One region of the Lysinibacillus sp. FSL K6-0102 genome, then DNA from elsewhere that is predicted to be linked to it. Evidence: predicted binding sites of a transcription regulator. Region 1 holds the regulator's gene; the other holds the start of a gene.
The links. The regulator NrdR, encoded in region 1, represses ribonucleotide reductase genes. The targets are predictions, from matches to a motif close to AACACNATATATNGTGTT.
Positions count from the first base shown of each region.

Region 1 (15,641 bases):
TAGAAGCAGGACATGAACATGTTGTGATGGACATTCCTTTGTTATTTGAGAGTAAGCTTCAACATTTTGTGGAACGTATCATTGTGGTATCGGTCAGTGAAGAAGTTCAGCTTCGACGTTTAATGGAACGAAATAATTTATCTAAAGAAGATGCATTGGCACGTATGCACTCTCAACTGCCGATGTCTGTCAAAGAAAAGGGTGCACATGCGGTCATTTATAATAATGAAAATATAGAAAGTACAGAAGAACAATTAAAAAAAATCCTGCATTATTGGGATGTTATTTCATGAGTTCTTTTATAATGCGTAGCAAGCCGACCTTGCTACGCATTTTTTTATGGGGAAACGCCATAATAAAGAATAATTTTTCAGAAAATAAGAACTTTTATATTCTCAATATATAATGTTCATCTTTTTTAAAATTGTGTTATACTAATCACCATAAAGTATATAATTAATTAATCTGAGTATGTACTCACAGGAGGATATTATAAATGACAGTATCAATTGCTATTAATGGTTTCGGGCGTATCGGACGTATGGTTTTCCGCCAGGCTATCGTACAACAAGATTTAAACATCGTTGCAATTAACGCTAGCTATCCTGCAGAAACGTTAGCACATTTGATTAAGTATGACACAAATCACGGAACATTTGAAGGTACGGTAGAACCAGCAGGCGATGCTTTAGTTGTAAATGGTAAACGAGTTCAAATTATTAGTGAACGTGATCCTTTAAAATTACCTTGGTCTACAATGGGTGTAGATATCGTTATTGAAGCTACAGGAAAATTTAATGTGCGTGATAAAGCAGCAATGCACTTAGCAGCAGGCGCGAAAAAAGTAATCTTAACAGCACCAGGTAAAAACGAGGATGTCACAATTGTTTTAGGTGTAAATGATGACAAATTGGATATTGCGAAACATGATGTTATTTCAAATGCTTCTTGTACAACAAACTGCTTAGCGCCAGTAGCAAAAGTATTGAATGACACATTTGGTATTGAGAATGGTTTAATGACAACAGTTCATGCTTATACAAATGACCAAAAGAACTTAGACAATCCGCATAAAGATTTACGTCGTGCACGTGGATGCGCCCAATCCATTATCCCAACATCTACAGGTGCAGCGAAAGCCTTAAAATTAGTGTTACCTGAATTAGAGGGTAAAATTCATGGTATGGCACTTCGTGTTCCAACACCAAACGTATCTTTAGTTGACCTTGTAGTAGATTTAAATACAGATGTAACAGTTGATGCAGTTAATGCAGCATTTGTAAAAGCGGCAACAGAAGGTCCAATGAAGGGTATCCTTAATTTCTCTGTTGAGCCATTAGTATCTTCTGATTACAATACAACAACTTATTCTTCAACAGTTGATGGACTTTCTACAATGGTGTTAGGCAACCGCAAAGTAAAAGTACTTGCTTGGTATGATAACGAGTGGGGCTACTCTGCACGCGTTGTTGACCTTGTGAAAAAAGTGGCAAATGCTTTAGAAACGGTAAACGCGTAATAATTTCTATAGATAGCACATTGAAATCGAAAAGGTTTCAATGTGCTCTTTTTTTACAGAAACTTTTCTTGTACTTCAGGTGCTTTAGATTTATCATGAGCCCACAAACGTGAATGCACTTTTCTTACATGTAGGAAATTTGTTATAATAGATATATTAAATTGTTGTAAACCAGGAGAGTAATTATATGAGATGTCCATCTTGCCAATTTAACGGAACGCGTGTTGTGGATTCGAGGCCAGTAGATGATAATAAAGAAATTCGTAGACGTCGTGAATGTGAGTCATGTGGCTTCCGTTTTACAACGTTTGAAAAAATTGAAGAGACGCCATTAGTCGTTGTGAAAAAGGAAGGTTCACGAGAAGAGTTTAGCCGTGAGAAGGTACTTCGTGGGCTTATTCGTGCTTGTGAAAAACGTCCAGTGGCACTTGATGTGCTGGAGGAACTTGTTCTGTCCATTGAAAAAGATCTTCGTCGTATTGGAAATTCGGAAGTACGCTCAGAAGATGTTGGCGAAATGGTCATGGACCGCTTAGCCAAAATTGATGAGGTTGCCTATGTGCGTTTTGCGTCGGTCTACCGTCAGTTTAAAGATATCAATGTCTTTATTGAAGAAATAAAGGACATTATTCAACGTCAAACGGAGAAGAAATCATAGCAAACAGAGAGGATGAATGACGTTGATTCATTTATATAAGGAATTGCAGCCTGGCGATCCTTTCGACATTCGTCTACCTCATGCATTTTCTACACAAGAGCGTCAATTAGTTACATTATTTTATCAACCATTAACGGGATCAGAGCCAGTTAGCCTCTATTTAACATTATGGGCAGAAGCAGAGCAAATGCCAAAGCAGCAAATGACACATTATTATTTAATGAATGTGCTAGGGCTACCAATTGGTAAAGTGTTTGAGGCTCGTATTGCTTTAGAAGCTATTGGTTTGCTGCGTACATGGAAAAAAGAAAATGCTGGTGAGCGTAGTTTTTTATATGAGCTACAGCGCCCATTAGATGCAGATAGCTTTATGAAAGACCCGCTGCTGTCGATGTTTTTGTTTAGTAAAATTGGAGAGCAGGCTTATCGCAACTTACGTCAGCGCTTTATGTCACCTGTAAAGGACTCGGCGTTTAAGGATGTATCTCGTGCTTTTATTGATGTCTATAAGCCTGTTCATGCCAATATCCCATCAGATTTACAAGTGGATACGAGTCATAAGGATAAACAACAAAAAGTATATCCTTTTTATTTGGAGCAATTCGATTTTGATTTATTGCAAGCTGGTTTGTCTGAGCAATTGGTACCTTCCAATTTGTTGACATTTGAAGTGCGTGAAGCTATAGCCAAGTTGGCATTTTTATATCATTTAACAGCCCTTGATATGCAAAAAGTAGTCATACTTGCTTTAGATGATGATTTAGGAATTTCTCAGGAACGTTTACGAAAGGCTGCTGCTGATTTTTATAAATTAACCGTATCCAAGGAGCCGCCAAAACTTGCCCGTGTCACCGATCCTCTACCAGTAGCAGAAGCGGGACAAAAAACCAAGGATCAGGAACTTCAACACTATTTAGAAACAACGGCACCTGTCCAAGTTTTAAGAGATATAAATAATGGTAAAGAACCATTACAAACCTCAGTCCAACTTGCAGAAAATTTAATCGTTCAACATGGCATGCCAATTGGAGTGGTTAATGCATTGTTAGAATACGTTATGCTAACAACAGATATGAAGCTCCCTAAGAAATATGTGGAAACGATTGCTGATCATTGGGTACGAAAAAATGTCCAGACCGCTAAGGAAGCAATGGAACTTGCACGTCAAGAGCATGATAAATATACAGCTTGGAAAAACAAGCCGCAAACGTCCAATAAAACGAGTCAACAGACTAAAGGACGTTCAAGATATCAACGTGAAGAAAAAGTGCCTGAATGGTTCTATAAACGAAATGACAATCAAGAGGAATCTACCTCTAGTACTATAGATTTTGAAAAAGAGCGACAAAAAATATTAGAGATGCTAGGAAAAAGCGAATAGTAAAGAAGGTGAGCAGTAATCGAACCTATAAATGGACCACTAAAGCGAGCAATTAATGTACCCTCGTTCCAAGAACGCTATGAAGCCATGCGACGTGAAATTTTAGAGCACCCGCATGTGCAGGAATTTTTAGCGCAGCATGCAGATGAATTAAACTATGACAATGTTGAGCGAAATTTACCTAAACTGCATGAGTTTATTAGTCAATCTACTGAGTGCTGTGGGTGTGATAATACCGAACATTGTACAAACTATTTAAAAGGATTCATCCCGACATTAAGGGTTGTTCGGAATTCTATTGAAATGGACTATGTGCGCTGTGAGCAAAAGATTAGGGAAGAAGAACGCCGGGATGTTGCGAATATGATTGCAAGTATGCATATGCCAAAAGATGTGCTACAAGCAACAATTCATGATTTAAGTATTGATGATGAATCACGTGTGGCGATTGCACAAAAAGCAGCTCAATTTGTTAAAATAACAAAAGAAACTGGTCAATTACCTGCAAAAGGTTTTTACCTATATGGTAAATTTGGTGTAGGGAAATCCTTTGTACTTGGGGCATTGGCCAATGAATTAGCATCTATTAAAATCCGCTCTGTGGTAGTTTTCGTTCCAGAATTTTTACGAGAAATGAAAAATGCCATTGGTGATAATACATTGAATGAGAAAATAGATTATATTAAAAAGGCTCCTGTCTTAATGCTAGATGATTTAGGTGCGGAGACAATGACTGCCTGGACACGTGATGAAATATTGGGGACTATTTTCCATTATCGGATGGCAGAGCAATTGCCAACTTTTATTACGTCTAATTTTAACTATGAAGAATTAGAGCATCACTTAGCTCAGTCACAAAAAGGTGATATTGAGGTTGTCAAAGCGGGACGAATTATGGAGCGAATTAAAGCCCTAACAGTGCCAATCGAAATGCGAGGCAAAAATCGTCGGATGTAACATTGATAGTTGCATTTTTCGACAATCGAGCGTATACTGACTCATATACTTAATATCAATATGCATTGATGAGGACATGAATTTTGTGTATCAGCTTTTAGAGAGGGAAGTCATCGGCTGAAAACTTCCTAGTATGGGCACATTATTTACTACCTACTGAGCAGCGAAAGGGATAATCTTTCGCCGGTCCCTAGCCCGTTAGCTAGCCTTGAGCTTCGTCTGACTTTATGTAAGTCGGAAGGAAGAAGGGTGGAACCACGAGCATACGCTTCGTCCCTTTTGTGAGGGACGGAGCTTTTTTTATTTTTCTCAGATTTCATTGAAATAGTGGTGGCTCCGCTCATATAGGGAGATAAGTCGCTCGCGAAAGTGGTAAATTCGCTCATAGAGAGTAAGAAACCGCTCAGAAACATGAAGATGCCGCTCCGATTGAACAGAGAAATGCTTAAAAAAGCAATGACTCCGCTCAAACCAAGCCGTAGAGTCACACAAACATTGCTCCAGCCAATCATCAAGCATTATGTATTTATCAAAAACAAAGGAGTGCAAAGGATATGTCAGAAATGATTAAATTAACTTTCCCAGATGGCGCTGTAAAGGAATTTGCAAAAGGCACATCAACTGATGACGTAGCATTATCTATTAGCCCTGGCTTACGGAAAAAAGCGTATGCAGGTAAAATTAATGGTGTGTTAGTAGATTTAAAAACACCAATTGAAGAGGATGCAACAATTGCAATCATTACACAAGATGATGAGGCAGCACTTGAAATTTTACGTCACTCAACTGCCCATTTAACAGCGCAAGCTATTAAACGTCTATTCCCAGATGTAAAGCTTGGTATTGGTCCAGTAATTGAAGGTGGTTTCTACTATGATATCGACTCACCAACACCAATCACTGCTGAAGATCTACCAGCCATTGAAAAAGAAATGAAGAAAATTATTGCTGAAAACCTTGAGGTAGAACGCAAAAATGTAAGCCGTGCAGAAGCACAAGCCCTTTATGAAGAAATTAGCGATGAGTATAAATTAGAATTACTTGAAGCCATTCCTGCAGATGAGCAAGTATCTATTTATTATCAAGGCGAGTTTTTTGATCTTTGCCGTGGTATCCACGTACCATCTACGGGTAAACTTCGTGAATTCAAGCTTTTATCATTAGCGGGTGCTTACTGGAGAGGGAACTCTGATAACAAAATGTTACAACGTATTTATGGTACAGCGTTCTTCAAAAAAGAGGAATTAAAACACCACCTTCAAATGCTAGAAGAAGCAAAAGAACGTGATCACCGTAAAATCGGAAAAGAATTAGAACTGTTTACAACTTCCCAAAAGGTTGGCCAAGGTTTACCACTTTGGTTACCAAATGGTGCAACAATTCGTCGTGTTATTGAACGTTATATTGTCGATAAAGAATTATCACTTGGCTATAAGCACGTTTATACACCAGTATTAGGTTCTAAGGAGCTTTATCAAACTTCTGGTCACTGGGATCATTATCAAGATTCAATTTTCCCACCAATGGAAATGGATAATGAAACATTAATTATGCGTCCAATGAACTGTCCTCACCATATGATGGTGTACAAAAACAGCATGCATTCATATCGTAACCTACCATTGCGTATTGCAGAGCTTGGCACTATGCACCGTTACGAAATGTCAGGGGCTGTTTCAGGCTTACAACGTGTTCGTGGGATGACATTAAATGATGCCCATATTTTTGTTCGCCCAGATCAAATTAAAGCGGAATTCCAAAAAGTAGTACAGTTAATTTTAGAGGTTTATAAAGATTTCGACCTTAATGATTACTCATTCCGTTTATCTTATCGCGACCCAGCAGATACTGAGAAATACTTCGATGATGATGCAATGTGGGAAAAAGCACAAAGTATGCTAAAAGAAGCAATGGACGAACTTGGCTTAGACTACTTTGAAGCGGAAGGTGAGGCTGCATTCTATGGTCCTAAACTTGACGTTCAAGTAAAAACAGCGATTGGTAAAGAAGAGACTTTATCTACAGTTCAATTAGACTTCTTATTACCAGAACGCTTCGACCTAACTTATGTTGGGGAAGATGGTAAGCCTCATCGTCCAGTTGTTATCCACCGTGGTGTTGTATCAACAATGGAACGTTTTGTTGCCTTCTTAATTGAAGAATACAAAGGAGCATTCCCAACTTGGTTAGCACCGGTACAAGTTGAAGTTATTCCAGTATCGAATGAAGCTCACTTCGACTATGCAAAGCAAATTGAAGAGCAACTTACAGCGGCTGGTTTACGTGTGGAAATGGATGATCGTGAAGAGAAATTAGGCTATAAAATCCGTGAGGCACAAATGAAAAAGATTCCTTATATGCTTGTTATCGGGGATAAAGAGGTTGAGGCAAATGGCGTAAATGTTCGACGTTATGGCTCGAAAGATTCCGAAACAATTAGCTTTGAGGATTTCCTAGCAGCTATAAAAACAGAAATTACAAAATAAGCTTTAACTAGAAACCCTCGCTTGCCAAAGTGAGGGTTTCTGTATAAAATAAATCTTGCATTTGTATAGAATAGCTTCATTTTGGTTATGTTAGCACAGATAAGAAAATAAATATTTGACAGCTTATCATATACATGCTAATATAATTAAGGTTAATGAATACAAAGTTTGTGGTTGAAGTAGAGGCTGCCCGCTTCTCACCTGATACAACGCTTTAAAGGCTGTGAACAGGTATGACACGTTGAATTGTTTTGCGTAGACTTGCGCATGCACATATAGCGGGCGGACATCTTCAAAAATGTCCGTCCTTTTTTTATGGACATGACGAGAGGATGTACCGTTCAACCGGGCAAGGCTTTGCCCAAACCATGTATTCGCGACAACTACTTGGAGGTGGATTACTATTAGCAAAGACATGTATGTAAACGAAGGCATTCGCGCACGTGAACTTCGATTAATCGATCACAATGGTGACCAGCTTGGTGTAAAGACACGTAATGAAGCGCTAGAAATCGCCGCTCGTGTAAACTTGGATCTTGTCCTTGTGGCCCCTCAAGCCAAGCCGCCAGTCGCTCGTATCATGGACTATGGTAAATTTAAGTTTGAACAGCAAAAGAAAGACCGTGAAATTCGTAAAAATCAAAAGGTCATCGTAATGAAAGAGGTTCGTTTGAGCCCAACAATCGATGAGCATGATTTCCAAACGAAGTTACGTAATGCGATTAAATTCCTTGAAAAAGGCGATAAAGTAAAATGTAGCCTACGTTTCAAAGGTCGTGCGATCACACACAAAGAGATTGGTCAACGTGTGTTAGATCGTTTTGCTGAAGCTTGTGCTGAAGTATCAACGGTAGAACAAAAACCGAAGATGGAAGGCCGAAGCATGTTCTTAGTTCTTCAACCAAAGAACGAGAAATAATATTAGACGAACAGTTTAGGAGGAATTCGACATGCCAAAAATGAAAACTCACCGTGGAGCTGCGAAACGTTTCAAAAAAACGGGTTCAGGTAAATTAAAATACGACCGTGCTTATGGAAGCCACTTATTCGCAAACAAATCTACGAAACAAAAACGTCACCTACGTAAAGCGAACATCGTATCATCTGGTGACTTCAAACGCATCAAATCTTTACTTGTTTACATGAAATAATTGACTACAAAAAAATACTAACATTCATTTTTTAATGAAAAGCAGGAGGTAATTCATATGCCACGCGTAAAAGGCGGAACAGTGACGCGCAAACGTCGTAAAAAAGTATTGAAATTAGCTAAAGGTTACTATGGTTCAAAACATACATTATACAAAGTTGCTAACCAAGCAGTAATGAAATCAGGTCAATATGCATACCGTGACCGTCGTCAGAAAAAACGTGATTTCCGTAAATTATGGATCACTCGTATCAACGCAGCTGCTCGTATGAACGGTCTTTCTTATAGCCGTTTAATGCACGGTTTAAAAGTTGCTGGTATTGAAGTTAACCGTAAAATGTTAGCTGACCTTGCAGTAACTGATGCTGCAGCATTCACTCAATTAGCAGACGCTGCTAAAAAAGCAGTAGCTAAATAATAGCTGACAACATTCACTATTATTTCTGCACCGAAAGCTTAGCGACAGGTGTGAAATATCATAAGTGCAATAAAAAGACTGATGGGTTTTTCCATCAGTCTTTTTTGTGTTAGATTAATAGTATCACGGTTTTAAAGGAGTAAGAAATGGGACAAGCATTATTAGCTTATATGAGCATTGTATCAATTGTATTGCTCATTTTAATGGGGATGGATAAATCACGCGCAAAGAATCATGAATGGCGTATAGCAGAGCGTACATTATTTACACTAGCCATAGCAGGAGGGGCAGCTGGGGGTGTATTGGGTATGTATTTATTCCGCCACAAAACACGTCATAATCGTTTTGCATTTGGTTTTCCCCTACTTGCAGCCATACAAATTTTTATCATTGTGCAGCTCTGGACATAAATGAGAATAATTAAAACACATCCTCATGATGGGGATGTGTTTCGCATAAGCTGTTCAATGGGCTGCTTCCAATTGATTTTGGCGCTTGGATAGTTCAATAATATTTCTTGCTGCAAATATTCAAAGTCGCTTTTGCTGAAGCCTTGTAATGTTGCAGCATCGCGCGCACCGACGAAAATGGTTACAACCTCAAATGCATCCTCTGTTGTGCCTAGGTATTTTTCACCTTCAAAAAGAGCACCCTTATAGGAAATAAAGAAATTTTTTCGGACATTTTTAACGTCATCATAGAAATAATACTGGCCTTTTTCATAGGCTTCATCAAGTTTGCGTTTAGGATCAGTTATATAACGAATCGCTTTGTAAAATACATAAATAATAAGCGCTATTACAGCAAGTCGAATTAGTAACGGCAACATGTTTAAATTTCCCCCTTGAAGAAAGGTTATTCTTTCCTATACGATTAGAAGGGTCAAATAGTTTCACTTTTTATAAAAAATTTTTTAGAAATTTAGGAGAAAAAAATGAATTTACAACAATTGTTTACCATGCAAAAAGAGCTTGATGATTTTATCGAGCAAACACAAAATATTCAGCAAGATGTGTTTCAGGAAAAGGGCTTAGCCTTACTAGTGGAACTAGCTGAGCTTGCTAATGAAACACGTTGCTTTAAATTTTGGAGCACAAAGGGACCATCAGCACGTGAAGTCATTTTAGAAGAATATGTAGATTCGATTCATTTTATCTTATCTCTGGGCTTATTAAAGGGCTATACATCGATTGAAATGTGGCCTTTCGTAGAAGAAAACAAAGATTTAACAGCTACTTTTTTAGAAACACAAAGTGTTATTTTAGCATTTATTCATCAACCTACAGAGGAGCGTTATTTAGCTATTTGGCAATACTATGGATTACTAGCGTATAATCTCGGTTTTACATTTGAGGATGTAGTTGGTGCTTATCTTGAAAAAAATCATGAAAATTATCATCGGCAGCGTTCAGGTTATTAAATTAAGAAATACACCAATTTTCAGACGATTAAGCTAGGAATATTTCGATAAACGAAGTATAATAAAATAGATACAAGAAGTAGGAGGCAAAAGGATGACACAACTAGATCCAACATTACAAATGTTTAAAGATTTAACAGATGCGAATGGTATCGCAGGTAATGAACGTGCACCGCGTGAGGTCATGAAAAAATACATTGCACCATATGCAGATACTGTAGAAACAGATAACTTAGGTAGTGTCATTGCTAAAAAAGTTGGCGATGAAAACGGTCCTAAAATTGTTGTAGCAGGACATTTAGATGAAGTAGGCTTCATGGTTACACAAATTGATGACAAAGGCTTTATCAAATTCCAAACAGTGGGTGGCTGGTGGAGCCAAGTTATGCTTGCACAGCGTGTAACGATTACTACACGTAAGGGCGATGAAGTGATTGGGGTTATTGGTTCAAAGCCACCTCATATTTTACCTGCGGATGTACGTAATAAGGTAGTAGACATTAAAGATATGTTTATTGATATTGGTGCAGCTTCTAAAGATGAAGTACTTGAGTGGGGCGTACGTCCTGGCGATATGGTAACACCGTACTTTGAATTTAATGTAATGAAAAATGATAAGTATCTATTAGCTAAAGCTTGGGATAACCGTATCGGCTGTGCAATCGCGATTGATGTTATGAAAGCGTTACAAAATGAAAAGCACCCTAATATTCTTTATTCTGTAGGGAATGTACAAGAAGAAGTTGGACTTCGCGGTGCAAAAACTGCTACACATAAAATCCAACCAGATATTGGATTTGCAGTGGACGTAGGTGTAGCAGGAGATACTCCTGGAGTTACAGCAAAAGAATCAACGAGTAAGATGGGTGCAGGCCCTCAAATCGTTGTGTATGATGCATCTATGGTTTCACATCGTGGCTTACGTGAATTCGTATTAGATGTAGCAGATGAGCACAATATTCCATATCAATTTGAAGCGATGGCTGGCGGTGGTACAGATGCTGGCTCCATCCACGTAACAGCAAATGGTGTACCAGCACTATCAATCGGTATTGCAACACGCTATATTCATTCACATGCAGGTATCCTACATCGTGATGATTATGATAATGCCGTTAAATTAATGGTAGAAGTCATTAAAAAATTAGACCGTGATGCAGTCAATAAAATTACTTTTGACTGATACTGCTAAATAGATATAGCATGATTTTGCCTTCTAACAAAATGTTAGGAGGCTTTTTTACTCATTCCAAGACAATTAGACTTGCTAATATGAATAGTAATTAAACACAAGTCCCATTCTTATTAGTGAGTAAGACTCTTATAGAAATCAAAATATAGAGAAGTATTAATTTGTAGGTTAATGGAAAATATCTGCAAGTAAATTGATTGTTGCTGTGCTGAGCAACAGCCCATGTTAAGTTAGCTTATGACAAGAATCATTGCTAGCTTCTAGAAGCGTTTAACAAGCATAGAACTATTAAGAATGAGTAAAGGTTGACAGGTTTCAAGCTATGTATAGGAGCTACAAGTAGTTCTTGTGAAGAATAGGGTATTCCCGTTTATACCATTCAAGAAACACCCCATTTTCGCTATAAAGAATTTTGCAAAAGCTGTAGAATATTTTTCCCCATTTCAAGAGGGTTTGTTGCTAGTATAGAGGATCGATAATTGGATAGAATCACGACACCTGTTTGCTGTTTTTTATTAAATCCTAGATAACTAGAGAAGCCTTTCGTTGATCCGTTATGCCAAATAATATCGTCTTCAAGTACCCATCCTAATCCGATCCTTACATCTTTTGAAATAGTATGAGTAGCTTGATGTGTTAATAGATAGCCTGAATTTTGATTGCCAATGTGTATTTTTAAAAATTTTAATAAATCATCAACAGTGGATCGTATAGCGCCAGCTGCCATAAATTCATTCATTTCAAGTGGGGGCTTGTTATGTCCCCGAACAGAATATCCCTTCAATACGGTATTTTCTTTAGAGGGGGGGATAGAAATAAAGGTATTCGTTAAATTTAAAGGTTCTACGATTCTACGAGTAATGGCTGTTTCAAAGTCAGTGTGAAGTTCATTTGCTAATAAATATCCTAAAAGGCCCATTCCTACATTAGAATATCTAAACTTAACTTTAGGCTCCTGGGTATGGGTTTTAAAATACTGTATTACCTCATTCAATGAGTAGGGACAAAAGGGGTCACGAGGCGTTTGGCTATCAAAAAGATTATAGATGTTCTTCAGTACACCAATTCCCGGTAGACCAGATGTGTGATTTGCCAAATGCCTCAAAGTTACAGGGTGATTATCGGGAATTTCAGAAAAGTATTTGGCGATAGAATCTTCTATCTTCAAGATTCCTTCTCGAATCATTTCCCCAAACATGGATGTTGTTAAAACTTTAGAGATTGACCCAATTTCATAGACATAGGGTTTTTTATCATATGTGACATTTGAGCCGTTGAATATAAAAGCAGCATCTAGATTACGACAAATAACACCAATGGATAGGATTACATTCGGACGAGTCTTTACGTAAGGATAAGCAATTTTAAAAATATCCTTTTTTAAATCATTTAAATCCACAAATATTCCTCCTTTTCAATCTCTAATTTTTTTGATCGCTAGAGACGATAGCATGGAGTTTCGTGTATATTTCTTTTAATTGCAGTAAATCCTCTTTAGAGAGCTGTGAATAGTATTTATTGATAATGGCTAGTTCAATTTCTTCCTGTTTTTGAAAATAATCAAAGCCCCGCGTATCTAACTCGATGATGATCTCTCTACGGTCCTTTTTATTTATGGTTCTTTTTATAAAGCTCTCCTGTTCTAATCTTCCTACTAATTGACTTACAGCACTAGCAGATGTCCCCATCAACTTTGCTAATTCGAAGGTTTGCAAAGGGCCATGTGTTTGAAGAAGACTTAAAAATAGTGCCTGCTTTGTAGTTAATGTTTCATCTAATAGGGTGGAGAATTCTTCTGTTAGCATCACATTTGTTTCATATTCTACTTGGTTCAGCTCTTTGACCAGCTGTATCAGCTCTTTTTCCATTTTTTCACCGCCTCAATAGTTAATGTATATTAATTATAAATATATATAAACTATAATGCAATTATTTAAGAATATGAATGTTTAGTAAAAAAGAAAACATGTATAAATATTCGCTTTGACGAATTTTTGACACATTTAATAACAAATGAATAATAATTAAGATTAATTATAAAAATTCAGTTGATTTTATATTTATGCATGTTATACTAATTTCAACAGCAACGATATAAGGAGCGAAGGCTATGAAATTACTCGAAGAAGTACAGTTAAAGTTAGTGTCTAGTTTAAAGGGAAAAGATTTACTAACTTTGCTAGACTATACAAGTCAAGAGGTCCAGGATCTTATTGAATTAGCAACACAGCTTAAGATGATTACAAAAGAGGGGAAATGTCCAAGATTACTAGAAGGTAAAACGCTTGGTATGATTTTTGAGAAACATTCAACTCGTACACGTATTTCATTTGAAGTTGGTATGAATCAATTAGGTGGGAAAAGCATGTTTATGCATGCGCGTGATTTGCAAATTGGTCGTGGTGAATCAATTTACGATACAGCGCATGTATTATCTGGCTATTTAGATGGCATTATGATTCGCGCAAACTCTCACAAAATGGTCAAAGAGCTTGCAGAGCATGCAGCAATCCCTGTCATCAATGGATTAACGGATATTTATCATCCTTGCCAAGCATTAGCTGATTTAGAGACGATTGCAGAAAATAAAGGCATGTTAAAAGGACTTAAAATTGCCTATGTAGGTGATGGCAACAATGTAGCACACTCACTCGTAGTAGCTTCAGCACACGTTGGCATGAATGTAGCTGTTGCGACACCTGTAGGGTATGAATGTGATGGGGAAGTCATCGCTAAAGCACAGGCCATTGCGGCAGCAAATGGCAGTACGATTATGATCACGAATGATCCTGTTGAAGCAGTATTAAATGCAGATGTCGTCTATGCTGATGTTTGGACATCTATGGGTCAAGAGGAAGAAACAGCAAAACGTTTACAAGATTTTGCTGGCTATCAAATTAATGATGAGCTAGTAGCCTATGCAAAACCAAATTATATGTTCTTACATTGCTTACCAGCACATCGTGAGGAAGAGGTTGCGACTTCAGTTATTGACGGACCTAATTCTTACATCTTTGAGCAAGCCGAAAATAGATTGCATGCTCAAAAAGCTGTATTAGCATCGATTTTAGCTTAAATTGAGACATATGCTTTCTCGAGTTGAGAAGTACGATAGATAGAGTTTACATGGACAACAGAGGGTGTTCATGTGAATAACATAAAAGTGGTAGGCAGACAGAGGGATGTTCACCACGTGCGATGTTTGTTGTCAAGATGGATGGCTACATCGCTACATAGTAAAGTAACCTGGGAGACGCTGGGTTACTTTTTTTCTTTGTCAAAAATATAAAACATAGTTTTCTTATAAGTTATAGAGAATACAAGGAATTATTTATATAATAGGTTAAATAAGTAATGAAGGAGTGAACTCCTCGTGAATATAGACCATATCGAGGCATTTTTATATGTTGTCCATTACAAAAGTATCCATAAAGCAGCCAATGCATTATTTCTTTCACAGCCGACTGTAACTGCACGTATTAAATCATTAGAACGAGAGCTAGGTGTTGAGTTATTTTACCGAGATGGAAGAAGTGTGAGCGTATCAGAGAAAGGGAAAGATTTTTTACCATTTGCCACGCAAATTGTGCAAACATTTCAGCAAGGAAAGAAGCAATTAGAAGAAACGCAGGAGACCGATGAGGTATGTATTGGTGCAAACGGTGTAACAGCCCAGTATTTTTTAGCCTATGCATTGCCTAAATGGAAAGAGCAATTTCCTTATTTGCGTTTTCAATTATTTACAGGTTCCACAACAAACATTTTAGAAAAGCTACAAAGCCACCAAATTCATCTAGGCTTTATTCAATATGTACATGGGGATGACATTGAGAACGAGCTTTTATTGAACAATACAGTGAAACTTGTCAAACACCGTGATCACCCATTACAACTAAATCAACTTATTCAAGCAAAAGAATTAGCTCAACAGAAAATGGTGTTTTTTGAATGTGGCGCGTTTGATTGGAATTATGTGCATAAAATGTTCGAGGTAGAGGGAGTAGCAGCCAATATTGAGGTACGAACAGATCATTTAGAAGTTGCCAAAGAGTTTATTCGGACAAAAGACTATCTAAGCTTTTTACCACATCTATGCATTAAAAAGGAACTGGAAAGCGGTGAATTTGTGGAGATAGACGTTAAGCATTTGCTGGATATGAATCAACATATATTTTTAACCTATAAAGAGAAAGAGACGTTGCCATCAGCCTTTTGGCAGACAATTTGTGAAACAGCTAAGCATTTTGAAAGCATAGGAGACACGTATTGATAAAAAATTTTATCACCACATAAAATTTTTTCTATTACTGTACCTATTGCATATCGTCTAAAGGAACGGTAATATCATTCTCAATCCAACAAAACATACTTAACCACTATGTTTAGTAAAATAAAGATTGAGGAGGAATTGACATGGCTAGACAGGATAAAATTCGATTTGGAGCAATTATTCATGGGGT
Region 1 is NZ_JBBOPH010000001.1:3,539,918-3,555,558, reverse strand. It holds gene coaE (dephospho-CoA kinase) at 1-293, shown strand, start outside; gene NYE73_RS18065 (glyceraldehyde-3-phosphate dehydrogenase) at 497-1,519, shown strand; gene nrdR (transcriptional regulator NrdR) at 1,707-2,177, shown strand; gene NYE73_RS18055 (replication initiation and membrane attachment family protein) at 2,194-3,558, shown strand; gene dnaI (primosomal protein DnaI) at 3,586-4,515, shown strand; gene thrS (threonine--tRNA ligase) at 5,070-7,001, shown strand; gene infC (translation initiation factor IF-3) at 7,417-7,920, shown strand; gene rpmI (50S ribosomal protein L35) at 7,952-8,152, shown strand; gene rplT (50S ribosomal protein L20) at 8,210-8,569, shown strand; gene NYE73_RS18025 (DUF1294 domain-containing protein) at 8,716-8,979, shown strand; gene NYE73_RS18020 (hypothetical protein) at 9,003-9,398, opposite strand; gene NYE73_RS18015 (dUTP diphosphatase) at 9,504-9,989, shown strand; gene NYE73_RS18010 (M42 family metallopeptidase) at 10,084-11,172, shown strand; gene NYE73_RS18005 (serine hydrolase domain-containing protein) at 11,582-12,580, opposite strand; gene NYE73_RS18000 (MarR family winged helix-turn-helix transcriptional regulator) at 12,603-13,049, opposite strand; gene argF (ornithine carbamoyltransferase) at 13,292-14,257, shown strand; gene NYE73_RS17990 (LysR family transcriptional regulator) at 14,555-15,451, shown strand; gene NYE73_RS17985 (LLM class flavin-dependent oxidoreductase) at 15,595-15,641, shown strand, end outside.

Region 2 (15,641 bases), 400 kb from region 1:
ATAAACACCGTGAATGCTCTGGACACAAACCTTTTTTTGCTCTGTATAAATACGCACGATCTCCTTACTATCGATCAATTCAACGCCTTTATGGGAGAAAGCTAATAAAGTGCTTTCTGCTGTCGTAGTAATAATTTGCATAAGATGCTCAATGTCATCAGTCATTTTATCTGTGAGAATGATTACTTTGGGTTCTTTATATGTAGGGTCAATCGATATTTCCACCTTCATATGATCACTGTCCTTTCTACGCCTCACTATAAATTTTTCCATACATGTTGTAAATGGATTATCGACAACTGGTCGTTATCAAGGAATAAGTGGTAATCTCAAAGATTCTGGCGAACAATAAAAACACCCTTTAAATAGGCCTATCCAAAGGGGTTAAACGTACAATTTAGCTTACTTAGAATCTTTTTTTACTTACTAGTAGGGCTGTAAAAACACCCATCATATTCAGGAGCTTTTAAAATATTGGAGGTAAGCTCTAATGATTGATTAAATTTTCCCAAATCAATTGCAATGATTGAGTGTTTTGAGACACTTTTATTTTTCAAACATCTACAGATAAATAAACCTTGCTAAAAATGTACATAGAAAAAAACGTATTTTGAATGGCTCAAAACACGTTTTTCTGTGAATTATTTACTTAGGATATTGATAATCTTCTGTTGCGCATCCACTGCCTCAGGGATTGGCATCACAACAAACACATGATTCATCTTAGGATAAACAAAGGTATTGATTGCAACGCCTTGTTCTGTTAACTTCTCATCAAACTGTATTGCATCTGGATATAAGCTTTCGTGGGACCCAATAAAATGAGTTATCTTGCCAACTCCTTGAAAATCGCCGTAAATTGGACTAATTATTGGATCCTTTAGAGCTTTATCAGCTGCCCATATTTTTGTTATGACTTCCATTCCTTCACTAGCTAACATGGGATCGTTTTCTTCATATTCCTGAATAAGTGGATTTTCTAAACTCATATCAACACATGCCGACAATAACATAATATCTTGTGGTTGAGGCAGACCGTCTCGCTTCAACAGTTGAATTAGACCAAGTGCTATATTTCCACCTGCTGAATCTCCTATAATGGTTAATTGATTGGAGCTTTCAATAGATACTAGAATCTCTTTATATAAGCTGAGCATCTTTGGGTAAGTATCTTGATAGCTAAAATGAGGGACTTTTGGATAGATAGGCGCAATAACTTTTGCATTTAAGGCTTGTGCCATTTTATCCATGAACAACCAGTGTAAATTTAAAGGTTGATTCGTCCAAGCTCCACCATGAATATAAAGAATCACCATTTGTGATGAAGACTTTTGGTCATTTAAAATAAAAACCTGCATATCCTCGAATGTTTGCTCCTTCAAAGCGCTTAAAAGATTGACATCCTCCCCAATCACATAGGGGTGAATATTTTCTGTTCCTCTTTGCTTAATAAATTGTTGAGCATTTTCAATACTAGAAAAGCTCTTTTTATTACTTTGTGAAAACAACAATTTTTCAAATTGCACACTCTCTACAGATCGTTCTCCATTAAAAATTTCTATACTCATGTTTTTCTCTCCTTTTATTGTTCATTCTGTTTCCAAACATGTAATGATTAATAAAGTGATGTGCCAAACCACTAAAACTGAGTCTCGACGATGGTAAAATGCATCTTTTTAGCGAACTTTATTTTAATTCCATATTTTGAAGAATACTCCTTCTAAAATCTATCATCAAATAAAAAGACCTTCCTGATGTAATCCCTAAATGTAAAGAGCATTGATTGTGCTGTATATAAAAAGCTGCCATTTTGAAACAAAATGACAGCTTTGTTGTTGAAAAAAGATGATGTCAACAGCAGAAAAAGTAACTTTGCAAGGTGAGAGGTTGATTTCCGTTCCGCCAGCGTCCTTTCCAGGGGGCGTCCGATGAGCCGCTTCACTCACTTCCGTTCGCTGCAGGGTCTCATCTGTGACGCTAAATCCCCTAGGAGTGACGCTGGCTCCACTCCAATCAACTATTCTGCAAAATGTCTTTACTTTTTTCATAGTAGTGGAGCGATCAAATCGCCCATTATCTATATTCTTAGAGGGTTATTTTCAATGTGGAGATGTGATGCTTGACAACACCACTTCATAAAGAGTAGTGAACACCTTCAATTTACTAAAAAACTTTCGCTAAAAAGGTAACACTTTGGTGGGTTGGAGTGGAAGGCTACTTGACTCCCGTGGGATAGAGAGACAGGCGAGCCACTAAACAGAGCGGTAGCGGAGGAAGCGGCTTGGCGGTCGCCCACAGGAAAGCAAGTAGCTTGCAACGGAAATCCATTTCTACCTTTCAATTGACTGTTTTATTTTTCAACACTTAGAAAGCTGCCGTTTTGAAACAAAATGACAGCTTTCGATTAGGTATCTGTTCCCTCCAACCTACCGCTATATTATTCGAGGTGGATTTGATAATGGCGAGTAACTATACCTATCCCATTTTCTAACCTCTTCCACTCTATGAATGGGGCTAATCAATTTTGTCTTGCTAAATGTAGATAGTTAAGATTAATTATCCTGAAATAATTCATCTACTTCTTTTGATAAAATTTCTACCTCATCTTCTGAATTTGGAAATAGGGCTTGATTTGCCTTTTCATCTATTGCTTTATGTTTTTGCTTGTCTATTATGTGGAGTTCCATCATTCAGAGGTAGCTATACAAAAGCGACACGTATGTATTCCTCGTTCTTTAAGCTTTCAAGGTGATGCAATTCAAGGTCATCCATCGTAATACGACGGATTTTTAGTTTTTTATCATAATCCCCTGCCCAGAACCTAATTAATTCAGCACCTTGCTCTGGTTGTATATGTTCCTTTAAATAACTTAAAAAATCTTCTAAAAATTGAGGACCCCAATTTCCCTCGATGCCGTATACAAAGGATTTTTCATTATAAAGCCCTAAGTCATAAGGTGGATTATTCCATTCAAATATATTCAAATTTTCAAAAGCTGATTCATCTGCTGCATGTAAAACTCGTGCATCATCATCCATCAAATGCAACGACTGTGTTGGTGTACTCTCTGTAATTGGATATAATTTTTTTAATTCTCTTACTGTTATTTCAGCAATTCCTGTACAATCAACTGTTTGTAAAGCACTGTTCGCCACTAGGACAGAATATAACGTCATATGCTTGTCTCCTTAAGCTTTAATAAATGAAACTCAAAATATTCTAAGCAAATCAATAAACTAACCTGCTCCACATACATTATAGTGGATTTAACATAAATATCCAAAAAATCATCTCGTTCTACAAACTAGCTAGATGATAGGCTCTCTCTATTCCCTCAAAAAAAAACAAGGAGTAGTCATGATTTTTTTAATAATTGTAAAACTGCTCATTTAAAAACAAAGGGCAAAATTTAGGAGCATGTTTAAAATAACTGATAAAAATCTGATAAATTATTGAATAACACGAAAAGATTACATATTCAAATATAAGTATGGATTAAATGTATTTATTAAAGACTTGTAAAACTCTTCTATCTAAATAGGAAAATTCATTATTTTTTTGAGAGTTATTTGAGAGTTTGTTTATTTATAATAACTTTGTTAATGAATCCTCATTATAAAAAAATATAAAACGAGGCATTATCCTATTCGGAAAGGAGAAAAAGTTATGAAAAAAAGCAAAGAATTATTGATAATGACAATTTGTATGTTATTACTTAGCTTGTTTCCTATAAGTTCTGTAGGAGCAGAAGAATCACAAATTGAAGAGCCGATAGCGCCGGAAGAATCTCAACCTGAAGAGTTGATAGTTCCGGAAAATGTTTCCTATGCGAGACATGAAAAAGTTGGTGATGATATCTTCCTTGGAGGAAAATACATTGAGATGGGGATTTCAAAAGGTGGTTCGTTTGGAACGGAAAGTGCAGCCCCAATAGATTTCCATCCTACTGGACGTCAAAATTTAGGATTTACAGTGGATTCTGATGGGTTTGATAGTGGGGAAGCAATGAACAGTGGCGATTATTTCTTACCAGGAAGCCCATACGAAGGATTTTATGTTGGTTATAAAGAAAGTGATGATAGCACAAAAGTATTTTTAAATGCAAATGCTTTAGGATCTATGGAGATTCTAATGAGCACTAATGAAGATTTATCGACAGAAGATAATTTAGTAGCAAAAACGAGTGGGGTAACGTCTGATGGTGCATTAAAAATAGAACAAACTGTTTCATTTAAAGCAAATGATAAATTCTTTAAAGCTACAGTTAAAATGACGAATATGACAGATAGAGAACTTTTAGATGTACGTTATATGCGTTCTGTAGATCCTGATATTGATGCGGATAAGAATCTTATATTTGATACTATCAATTCGGTTCCATTTAACTATCCGAATGATGCTAAATCTGTTGTATTATCGAAGGGTCCTATTACTGGAAATGCATTGATTTTGATGTCTACAGATTCAAAATCACGCGCATCCATTAATAGTTCCAATCCATTTGATCCAACTGCATTTAATGATGACGGTAAAGTAGCTGAAACAACTTATGATTCATGGATTGGTTTAACTTTTGCTGTTGGTAACATGAAACCTGGTGAAGCTAAAACAGTTGAGTATTTTTATAGTTTAGATAGCAATATTGAACAGACTTTAGAGGATGTTGAAAATAATTCAACACCAACTGTAAGCAATAATGCAACATTAAGAGACTTAACAGTTAATGCTTCAACTGTAGCAGAGTTTGAATCTGAAAGGGAAATATACAACGTAGAATTACCAGCAGGTACTACTACGGTTCCAGGTGTAATGGCGACTGTTGCAGATAAGGATAAAGCGAATGCTGTTGTGACAAATGCAACAAGTTTACCAGGCACAACAACAATTGTTGTCACAGCAGAAGATGGGTTTACAACAAAAACATATAGAATTAATTTTACGGTTAAAAATTTAACACCAACTTTAAGCAATAATGCAACATTAAGTAATCTAACTGTTAACGCCTCAACTGTAGCAGAGTTCGAATCTCAAAAAGAAATATACAATGTCGAATTACCGTCATACACTACTATGGTTCCTAAGGTAATTCCGACTGTCGCAGATAAGGATAAAGCGAGTGCAGTCGTGACGAATGCAACAAGTTTACCAGGTACAACAACAATTGTTGTCACAGCAGAAGATGGATTTACAACAAAAACATATAAAATTAATTTTACGGTTCAAAAATCAAGTAGCAATGGTGATACATGGACATCAAATTCTATCCCTGCAACAACTAATCCAAGCTCGACAACAACGAAAATCCAAGTAGCATTAGAAATTGATGGTAACCATCCACTTGAAAAAACAACAGTGGAAATTGAACGCACTAAACATGCCAATGGTGAAATGATAGACTTTGTCAACTTCACACCAACGCAAGCATTAGAAACTGTAGAAAAAGCAAAACAAATTGGCAATAACATTGCACGTATCGTCATTCCTGATGTGAATGATGAAGTGGATAAAGTAACAGTAGAAATACCAAAGCAATCTCTACAAACATTACGTGACAATGGTTTATCACTAGAAATTTCAACAGTAAATGGTCATATTGCAATTCCACAAAGCTCAATGGAAGGCCTTGACGATAACTTCTACTTCCGTTTAGTACCAGTAAAGAAAGAAAGCGAGCGTCAAGCGATTGAAGAACGCGCTAAAGTAGAAAAAGTTGTCCGAGAGACACTACAAAGTAACGATTGGGGTGTGGTAGCTCGTCCAATGACAATAGAAACGAATATGCCAAGTCGTCCAGTACAAGTAACACTACCACTAAGAGATGTAAAGGTACCAACAGAAGCAGTAGCACGTCAAAGATTCTTAGAGCAACTAGCCGTCTTTATTGAACACTCAGATGGTGAGAAAAAAGTGGTCTTTCCTGAAGTCGTCACAATGGCAAAGGGTGAGCTTGGTCTACGCTTCACTGTAGATAAGTTCAGTACGTTTACCATTATTCAATTTGAAAAGCCAGAGGTAAGCGAGCATGAAGCTTATATTAAAGGATTCCCAAACGGCGCATTTGGTCCTGATAAGAATGTTACACGTGCACAAGTAGCGATCATGATGGCTCGTATTTTAGGCTATACAGAAGGACAAGCATTAAAGAAAGCACCGTTTAAAGATGTAGCCAAAAACCATAGTGCTGCAGGAGCAATTGCCTTTGTAAAAGAACAGGGCATTATGAATGGTGATAACAATGGTAACTTCCATACAAATGCCAACATCACACGTGCTGAAATGGCGGCAGTCGTAGCCAACTATAAACAGCTTTATGTTGAAGAAGGTGTGGCAATTACGTTCAAGGATACTGAAGGCCATTGGGCACAGTGGATTATTGAAGCAAACCGTACTGCAGGCCTCATCAATGGCCTTGAGAATGGAAGCTTTGCACCAAATGTTGCTTTAACACGTGCACAAGTAGTCGTAATGATGAACCGCATGTTTGAACGTGGTCCATTAAACGGTGTGACAAAACCAAGCTTCCCAGATGTCAAAGCAACACATTGGGCATTCAAGGAAATTGAAGAAGCCGCAAACTCTCACTCTTATATAAAAGATACAGTTGGAAAAGAACAGCTTTCAGAATAGAAAAAGCCAAATACAAGAGGCTGAGACAAAAAAGAAAAATGTTAGATCGCTTGTATTGGTAGTGACCCCTTAAAGTTAGAGTTTTATTTATGCAGCTAATTGGCTGGCATAAGTTCGGTATTTTACTGAACTCATGCCGGCCAATTTTTGTTTAATTCGATCATTATTATAGTAATCGATATACTTTTCTATTTTCTTCTTAAACGCTTCGTAGGAGATCAATTCTTCTCTGTAATACATTTAGCCAAAGAAGTTCTCCATGGCCGCATTGTCTGCACACGTTGCTTTACAGACATGCTTAGGAAAATCTTATTTTGCTTGAATGTTATCACCAATGATGTTGATAGTGCCACCCCTGGCTTGAATGAATTGCTGCACAAAATCATTTCATTTAGTTTATTTAATGTATCTAACAACACTTCTTTTTATTGTACTAACATTCCCCTACAACTCAACAAGAGTCGCCTAATTGAAGTAATTTGCACCTCAAAAAATTCTTCTTGTTATACAGCCAATTATAATTTTAGATGTTCTGTTTGTGTTAGACATGAAAAATACCCCTTTAGATAAAATATCTAAAGGGGTATTTCATTGCCATTATGATTGCAACTTTATTTCAAAGCCACAACAAATTAATTTAAAATATTAATTACAGGCCGCATTTCAACTGTGCGCCACAGTTTGTACATGTATTACAGCCGCCCATTTCTTCGACTGTGCCTTTACGGCATACTGGGCATGTATTCCCAACGTCTGAGCCAATAACAGTTGTTGACTCTAACGCTTGAATCGTATCTACTAATACGACTGGACGTTTTGTATGTTCTTCAACCAATTCCTCTTCAAATGAAAGTTGATCCATATCATTTTCTTCTGCTTTTAGTGTAAGTACTTGTGAATCACGGCTACCGTCAACATAGACCGTACCACCCTTAGCGCCACCTTTATATAGTCGCTCGTACACTTTTTCAACTTGCTGTACTGTATAGCCTTTTGGTGCGTTTACAGTTTTAGAAATAGATGAATCGATCCATTTTTGAATAATACATTGCACATCCGCATGCGCTTCTGGTTTTAGCTCCATTGCTGTAACGAACCATTCTGGAAGCTCTTGCTCATTTACTTCTGGATGATGGTTCAGATATTCTTGGACAATTTCAGCTTTTACTTCAATGAATTTACCTAGACGACCAGAACGATAGTACGTGAAGGAGAAGTATGGCTCAAGACCTGTTGCTACCCCTACCATTGTTCCTGTTGACCCTGTTGGTGCAACCGTTAATAAATGTGAGTTACGGATACCAGTCGCTAAAATTTGCTCTTTGATATGAGCAGGCATTTTTTGCATAAAGCCTGTCTCTGTAAAGGCTTTACGTAAACGAGCTGTTTCTTCGTCTGTAGCACCTACTAAGAATGGGAAGCTACCACGCTCCTTCGCAAGCTCTGTAGACGCCTCATACGCAGTTTCAGCGATTGTTTTAAAGATTTCATCGACTAACGCATTACCTGCTTCTGAACCGTATTCTTTTTCACAGTAAATCAGCAAATCGGCTAAGCCCATAACACCTAATCCGACACGACGTTCACCAAGAGCTTGTACACGGTTTTCTTCTAAGAAGTAAGGTGTCGCATCAATCACATTATCCTGCATACGAACACCAACACGAACTGTTTCACGTAGTGCTTCGTAATCAACTGATTGATTTTCTTTATTCGCAAACTGTGCTAAATTCACAGCAGCTAAGTTACACACAGAATATGGTGCAAGTGGTTGCTCACCACATGGGTTCGTCGCTACAACACTTTGACCGTATGCCTTTGCATTTGTCATGTCATTGGCGTTGTCAATGAAGAAAATACCTGGCTCTGCCGAGTATGTTGCACATACATTAATTAAATTCCATAACTCTTTCGCTTTAATTGTACGGTATGTGCGGACTTTATAGCCCATTTTCTCCCATTCACGAACATCACCAACTTCATGCCATTTCGTGTTGTAAACGCTCATTTCTTCCTTTGTATATTCTTCAACAGCTGGGAAACGAAGCTCGAAGTCAGCATCTTTTTCAACTGCTTCCATAAATTCTTTTGTTAATGTCACAGAAATGTTGGCACCTGTTAAAAACTCTGGGTTATGAACAGTGTACGTGCCACCATCACGTAATTTATTTTCAGCCTCACGAATGATAGCTGTATCAAATCCACCTAAGCCTTCAATGTTTTTATAATTCACGATGCCTTGATACATCGCTTCTTCTTGCATAGAAAGTGGCTTGAAGTTTAATTTTTCTTTGGCTAGACGGATGATTGTTTCATCCGTTGTATTTTCGATCAGGTAACGCAGAATACGTGGATTTTGCATTTTGGAAATAATAAACTCCACAATATCTGGATGCCAATCTGCTAGCATAATCATTTGTGCGCCACGACGTGATCCACCTTGCTCCACAAGATGTGTCAATTTAGCAATATCATCTAACCAGGAAACAGAACCAGATGATTTACCGTTTACACCACGAGCTAATGTGTTGCGTGGACGTAATGTTGAACCATTTGTTCCTACACCGCCACCACGGCTCATAATCTCCATTACTTGCTTACGGTGATCACTGATACCTTCACGAGAGTCAGCGACAAATGGCATCACGTAACAGTTAAAGAAAGTTACATCTGTTTCAGAACCAGCTCCATAAATCACTCGTCCAGCTGGAATGAATTTCAAGGATACTAATTGCTCATAAAATTTTTCAAACCATTCTTGACGTTTTTCTGGTGTTTTTTCAACAGCGGCAAGGCCCGTTGCATTTCGTTTTGCAATTTGTTCATAAAATATCTCAAGAGGCTTTTCTAACACGTCAATTGAACGCGTAATCACACCCGTTTCTTGCTCTTGCGGATCGTCTAATGCGCTACGATAATCCTCTTCAATCAAAATCTCTGCTGTTTTTGTAGACATATCCAATTTTTGAATTGTCCCTAAACCACGTGCAGGAAATTTCGGATCAGCTTTTACCGTTAATACAACAAAGTCGCCGGCTTTCAATGTTTTCTTTTCTGTGTCTTTAAACGAATAGCGATCGATCATGACAAGTCTTGATACACCTTTGTGTGTAATATGCATATCAGATGTTACGGGGTGTACCTGCGGGAATTGTTCAATATCTTTGTTTAACTGTTCAAATTGATTGTTTACTTCGGGTTGATGATTTGTGAGTACCATCGTTTAGCCTCCCTTGTTTTCTTCATTACAAAATAAATACACAATATCTTGTGTCGTTAAACACTACATATTGTGTATATGTCTTTAAAAAAGATACTATATATAGTTTTTTAATTCAACTCTTGCTTTTTTTAATAGATTCAGAACTACTTGTTATGACTAGGATTGAACGTTAAAAAATATTTTTTTCATACCATTTTTTACTTTTTAAAGTTCCACTCATCTGAAGCATATTTTTTTTCTTCTAAAGCTTGCACATATTCTAATTGCTCCTCAGAAAGTGTAAATGGTTTTAATTCAATTTGCAACGATTTTGCAAAGCCATCTCTAAAAGCTGTCACACATTGTTCAACTGTCACTGGCTCTTTTACAAGACTGTTGATGGCAACAGCCTTTTCTGGTAGCTTTCTACGCATACGATTCTTCGCTTCTTCACTGGAGAAATTAAATACGGATAATAATTTCTCTTGATCCAAATCTAATAAAATGGCGCCATGCTGTAAAATGACACCCTTTTGACGTGTTTGAGCACTTCCAGCTATTTTTTTCCCTTCTACGACAAGTTCATACCAACTTGGTGCATCAAAGCAAACAGCACTTTTTGGACTCTTCAGGTCCGCTCTTTTCTCCTCTGTATCAGGTACACTAAAATAGGCATCCATACCTAGGTTATGGAAACCTTGCAAAATTCCCTCACTTAACACACGATATGCCTCTGTCACAGATTCTGGCATATTCGGATAGCTTTCCGTCACAATGACACTATAAGTTAGCTCATGTTCATGTAGGACAGCTCGTCCACCAGTTGGTCGACGTACAAAACCTAAGCCTTGTTCACGCACAGCATCTAAATTAATATCTCTCTTAGCTTGTTGAAAATAACCAATGGATAATGTCGCAGGCTCCCACTCGTAGAAACGAATTACTGGTGGAATTAACCCCTCACTATGCCAATCAAGTAAGGCTTCATCTAGTGCCATATTAAAAGAAGGACTACATTTCCCTGAATTTAAAAAATACCAAGTTGTCATATGCTCATCTCCTACAAATATAAAATGATCCATCAGGCCCCACCTGTGGGTCAACTTTAACGAATATTATACTACAGTTCAAATTGCGAACGATTGCTTGTGTAACGAAAAAAGCGAATTCGCTACAACCTAGTTAATTTTATCAAACTCATTGGACTATCGCTAGCGCATCTTTTATAATAATAGAGAAGATAGAAAGGGGTAAGAAAATCTTGGACATACTTATCACAATCGGTGTCGTTTTAGTAGTCACAATTGCATATATCGGAATTAATGCACTACGACTCAAAAAAGCCGTAACCAACCTAACACAAGAGCAATTCATAGAAGGCTATCGTAAAGCCCAGCTGATCGATGTTCGTGAGCAAAAAGAATTTGATGCTGGTCACATTCTTGGTGCACGAAATGTGCCTTCGACAACACTACGTCAACGTTATAAAGAAATCCGCCCAGATTTACCAGTATATCTATACTGTCAAAATACAGGCCGTAGCTCACGTGCTGCACTATTTCTTAAAAAACGTGGGTACAACCAAATTTACCAACTTCAAGGTGGTTTCAAAACTTGGACAGGTAAAATAAAAGCAAAAAAATATTAATGCTCTCATCAAAAAAAGTCGTCTCAAAGTACTATGAGACGGCTTCTTTTTTAAAAAATTCAGAGTTTCTACTATATTATATCTATTTCAAATGATGCTGTACGAGCTTCATGTCATTAAAATAAAAAAGTAAAGCAACAAAACGCATTATAGTCCCCTTATTTGATACAAAATCTACTTTGAACGAGTTCGCTACTTGAGTCGGATCCTCATAAAAATGAGCGCTTTGATGTCTTTTTGGAGCGGTTTTCACTTATGTTTGAGCACTTCGAAAGCTACGTTGAGCAATCTTCCAATAAACCACCTCATATTTAAAAACTCCTTCACGAAACACTTTGTATGACCAAAAATACTATTTTTCGTTAGAGATATGCCAGTTACGAACCCTATTCTTCTATTTTTCTGAAAATAGTTAAAATTTATTGTTGAATAATTTTAGAAGCACTGTTAGGATGTATAATATCTTACAATAATAATTGATTATCAAGTTAATAAGCTATGAATGCTATGGATCAAACTATAGCAGGAGCAGTTCTGGAGAGAGCGCACATTGCGTCGCCGAAGGGTTCACTATCTCAGGCAAAAGGACAGAGGAGTAATACAGCTTTTATAAGCGATGCTACACTATTTCATGTAGACATCTGCGAATAAATGGTATTTGTTATTCTGACGTTTTTCCGAGACTAGTGTCACAACTAGTCTCTTTTTATTTTTCCAGTCATAGTTTTTTATGCATCTTTGAGGGGGATTAACGTGGAACAGCAACAATTAAAACGAGATTTAAAAAATCGCCATGTACAGCTTATTGCCATTGGTGGAACAATTGGGACTGGTTTATTTTTAGGCTCTGGAAAAGCTATTGCCTTAGCAGGGCCTTCGATCATCCTAGCCTACTTAATTGTAGGGACAGCGCTATTTTTTGTGATGCGTGCCTTAGGCGAATTGTTACTATCCAATGCAGGCTACACTTCATTTACGGATTTTGCATCCGAATACATAGGGCCTTGGGCAGGTTATATCACAGGTTGGACATACTGGTTCTGTTGGATTATGACGGCGATGGCAGACATTATTGCGGTGGGGGTATATACACAATATTGGTTTGATATCCCACAATGGGTGCCAGCCATTGGTTGCCTTGTATTGTTATTACTACTAAATCTATTAACTGTTAAGCTTTTTGGTGAGCTAGAATTTTGGTTCGCTATTATTAAAGTTATTACAATTGTAGCACTTATTATTATTGGTCTTATTATGCTAGTAACTGGCTTCCAAACTAGCTCAGGAGCAGTATCAGTTGAAAATCTATGGGCACATGGAGGCATGTTCCCAAATGGTATATACGGCTTTTTAATGGCCTTCCAAATGGTTGTCTTTGCATTTGTTGGTGTGGAATTAGTGGGGGTTTCAGCAGCTGAAACAGCAGATCCTCAAAAAAATATTCCTTCTGCCATTAATAAAATTCCATTTCGCATTTTACTTTTCTATGTAGGGGCATTATTTGTCATTTTATGTATTAACCCATGGTATGAGATGTCTGCTTCAAGCAGCCCCTTTGTCCAAGTGTTTACATTAGCAGGTATCCCGATTGCTGCTGGTATTATAAATTTTGTTGTGCTTACTTCAGCGGCTTCAGCAGGTAACAGTGGGTTATTCTCCACAAGTCGGATGCTCTATAATCTTGGTAACAATAAACAGGCATCTCCAGCATTCGCCAAACTCAACAAAAACAGTGTACCAAGTAATGCACTCGTTATTTCTACTATTGTTGTATCAGCTGGTGCTCTGTTAAGTAAGTTGATGCCAGAGAACGCCTTTAGTGTTGTGACGACGATTAGTGCAATTTGTTTTATCTGGGTGTGGAGCATTATTATCATTTCGCACATTATCTACAAACGAAAAAAACGTGCTTTACATGAAGCTTCAATCTTCAAAGCACCACTGACACCTTTTATCAACTACGTCGTGCTTGCGTTTTTCGCCTTTTTATTAATGGTGATGTTTATTTCTGAGGCTACGCGTACGGCACTGCTGTTAACACCAATTTGGTTTATCGTTTTATTTATTATTTATAAAATGAAAAAAAGATGACTTCAGACTAAGCGCTGAAATCATCTTCCACTTATTAAAAAATAGTCATATCCCATTCTGTTGCTAGCTGTTTCAGCAACTGTACACCTGCCACACTGTTTCCTATTGGATCAATCGCTGGTCCGTAAATTCCGATACCACAGCCAGTAGGAAACGGCGAGTGTAGGCCTGCATGTCCTGGAACAGCCGCAAGAATCGCACCTGATACACCACTTTTGGCAGGGAGACCAATAAATGCCGCAAACTTCCCTGAGGCATTGTACATACCACACGTTACCATCAAAGCCTTCGCTAATTTTGCCACTTGTTTTGGGAATAGCTGTTTCTTTAACAGTGGGTGATAGCCATCATTCGCAATAACTAGGCCAATCATGGCTAAATCTGATACATTGACTTCAATTGCACATTGCTTCAAATAAACCTCAAGCGCCGCCTCTACTGGACAATCTAAAAACCCTGAATCCATTAAGTAATAGGCCAATGCTCGATTACGATTAGCCGTTTGCCACTCTGACTGGAATACTTCTTCATTGATACTCAATTGCTTGCCTATAATTTGTTCTAAAAATTGTAGAATCTTTGTGACCTTCTCTTGTGGAGAATGACCAGCCAACATGGAGGATACCGTAATAGCCCCAGCATTAATCATCGGGTTAAAGGGTTTACCTGGCTGATGACTTTCTAAGCGAATAATTGAGTTAAAGGTATCTCCTGTTGGTTCAACATCTACTCTTTCTAAAACATATGGTAAGCCTCGATCCATACAGGCTAAAATAAAGGTAATAACCTTGGAAACGCTTTGAAGGGTAAATAGTTCTTCGGTATCTCCCGCTTTGATTTCGTGGCCTTCAGTCCCAACAATCGCCACAGCTAATTGATTAGGATCTTTTTTGGCTAAAGCAGGGATATAATTAGCACATTGCCCTTCTTTGGTAGCTGCACGATACTGTGATACCCACTGTGCTAGAAGATGATGCTGATGATTGGGTTGTGTTGACATGTCGCGTTCTCCTTTCAAAATGAGGCAAAAACAGAGCCTTCATAGTTCTCCTATGAAGACTCTATCCTGTTAGCGCTTAGGTGGCTGTGTTCCCTCTGGAATTAAAGATTGATATGTTTCACCATCTAGACGTTCTTGCCATTCCTTTTTCGCTTTTTCAATGTATAGAGGATTATCCAGCAACGCTAAGGCTGTACAAGCCATAATTTTTGCAGCCTGTAGCATCCCTTTATGCGCTATTGGGGTCACTCCCTGAGACACTACCTGCCATGTATGTAATGGTGTCCCTAATGCCATGCATACAGTTGTACACTGTACGGTTGGTACGTTCCAGCTAACATCTCCAACATCTGTAGAGCCACCCATAATAAATTCAGGTAGCATGCCTGGAACATGATCAGCAATCACTTTTCCTTGTAATAGCTTGGCATCTTCTTTACGCAAGCCCACTAATGAAGCTGCTTGTACTTCTGGTGTAAACGTATTGAAAATAGCCTGCGCATACTGTTCATCCTCTATTGTATAGTCTGGCATTCCAATTTCAAGTATTTGTTGATACATCACATCATAAAGTGTTTTATTTGTTATAAGATTCGAAGCAGCACCTTCAAACTCGATGTCCACTGACGTCCCTGTCATCATTGTGGCACCCTTTGCAATGTTCTCAACGCGTTGATAAATTTCCTGTACTTGCTGCTTTTTAGGTGCCCTAACTAGATACGTTACCTCTGCATATGGTTGAACTACATTTGGCGAAGTTCCGCCAGAATTAGTAATGGCATAATGCACACGTGCTTCTGGAATGATGTGTTCTCGTAAGTAGTTTACCCCAACATTCATAAGCTCAACAGCATCTAAAGCACTTCGTCCAAGATGTGGTGCAGCTGCGGCATGAGCACTTTTGCCCGTAAACTTAAACGTTGCGGCATAGTTTGCTAGAGAACTACACGTCATCACAGTCGAAAACGTACCTGGATGCCAAGAGATCGCGATATCAACATCATCAAAAAGGCCAGCCTTTGCCATATAAGCTTTACCAGATCCATTCTCCTCTGCAGGGCAACCGTAAAAA
Region 2 is NZ_JBBOPH010000001.1:3,143,118-3,158,758, forward strand. It holds gene NYE73_RS16035 (LytTR family DNA-binding domain-containing protein) at 1-273, opposite strand, end outside; gene NYE73_RS16040 (alpha/beta hydrolase fold domain-containing protein) at 642-1,568, opposite strand; gene NYE73_RS16045 (hypothetical protein) at 1,764-2,048, opposite strand; gene NYE73_RS16050 (hypothetical protein) at 2,553-2,690, opposite strand; gene NYE73_RS16055 (hypothetical protein) at 2,701-3,177, opposite strand; gene NYE73_RS16060 (S-layer homology domain-containing protein) at 3,668-6,628, shown strand; gene NYE73_RS16065 (IS3 family transposase) at 6,716-6,868, opposite strand; gene NYE73_RS16070 (vitamin B12-dependent ribonucleotide reductase) at 7,278-9,848, opposite strand; gene NYE73_RS16075 (lipoate--protein ligase family protein) at 10,049-10,828, opposite strand; gene NYE73_RS16080 (rhodanese-like domain-containing protein) at 11,092-11,478, shown strand; glycine riboswitch at 12,003-12,079, shown strand; gene NYE73_RS16085 (amino acid permease) at 12,232-13,569, shown strand; gene NYE73_RS16090 (glutaminase) at 13,604-14,569, opposite strand; gene NYE73_RS16095 (M20 family metallopeptidase) at 14,639-15,641, opposite strand, start outside.
Region 2: a site for NrdR is predicted at 9,908-9,925, ahead of NYE73_RS16070 (vitamin B12-dependent ribonucleotide reductase). Genes of this name have one in related genera too.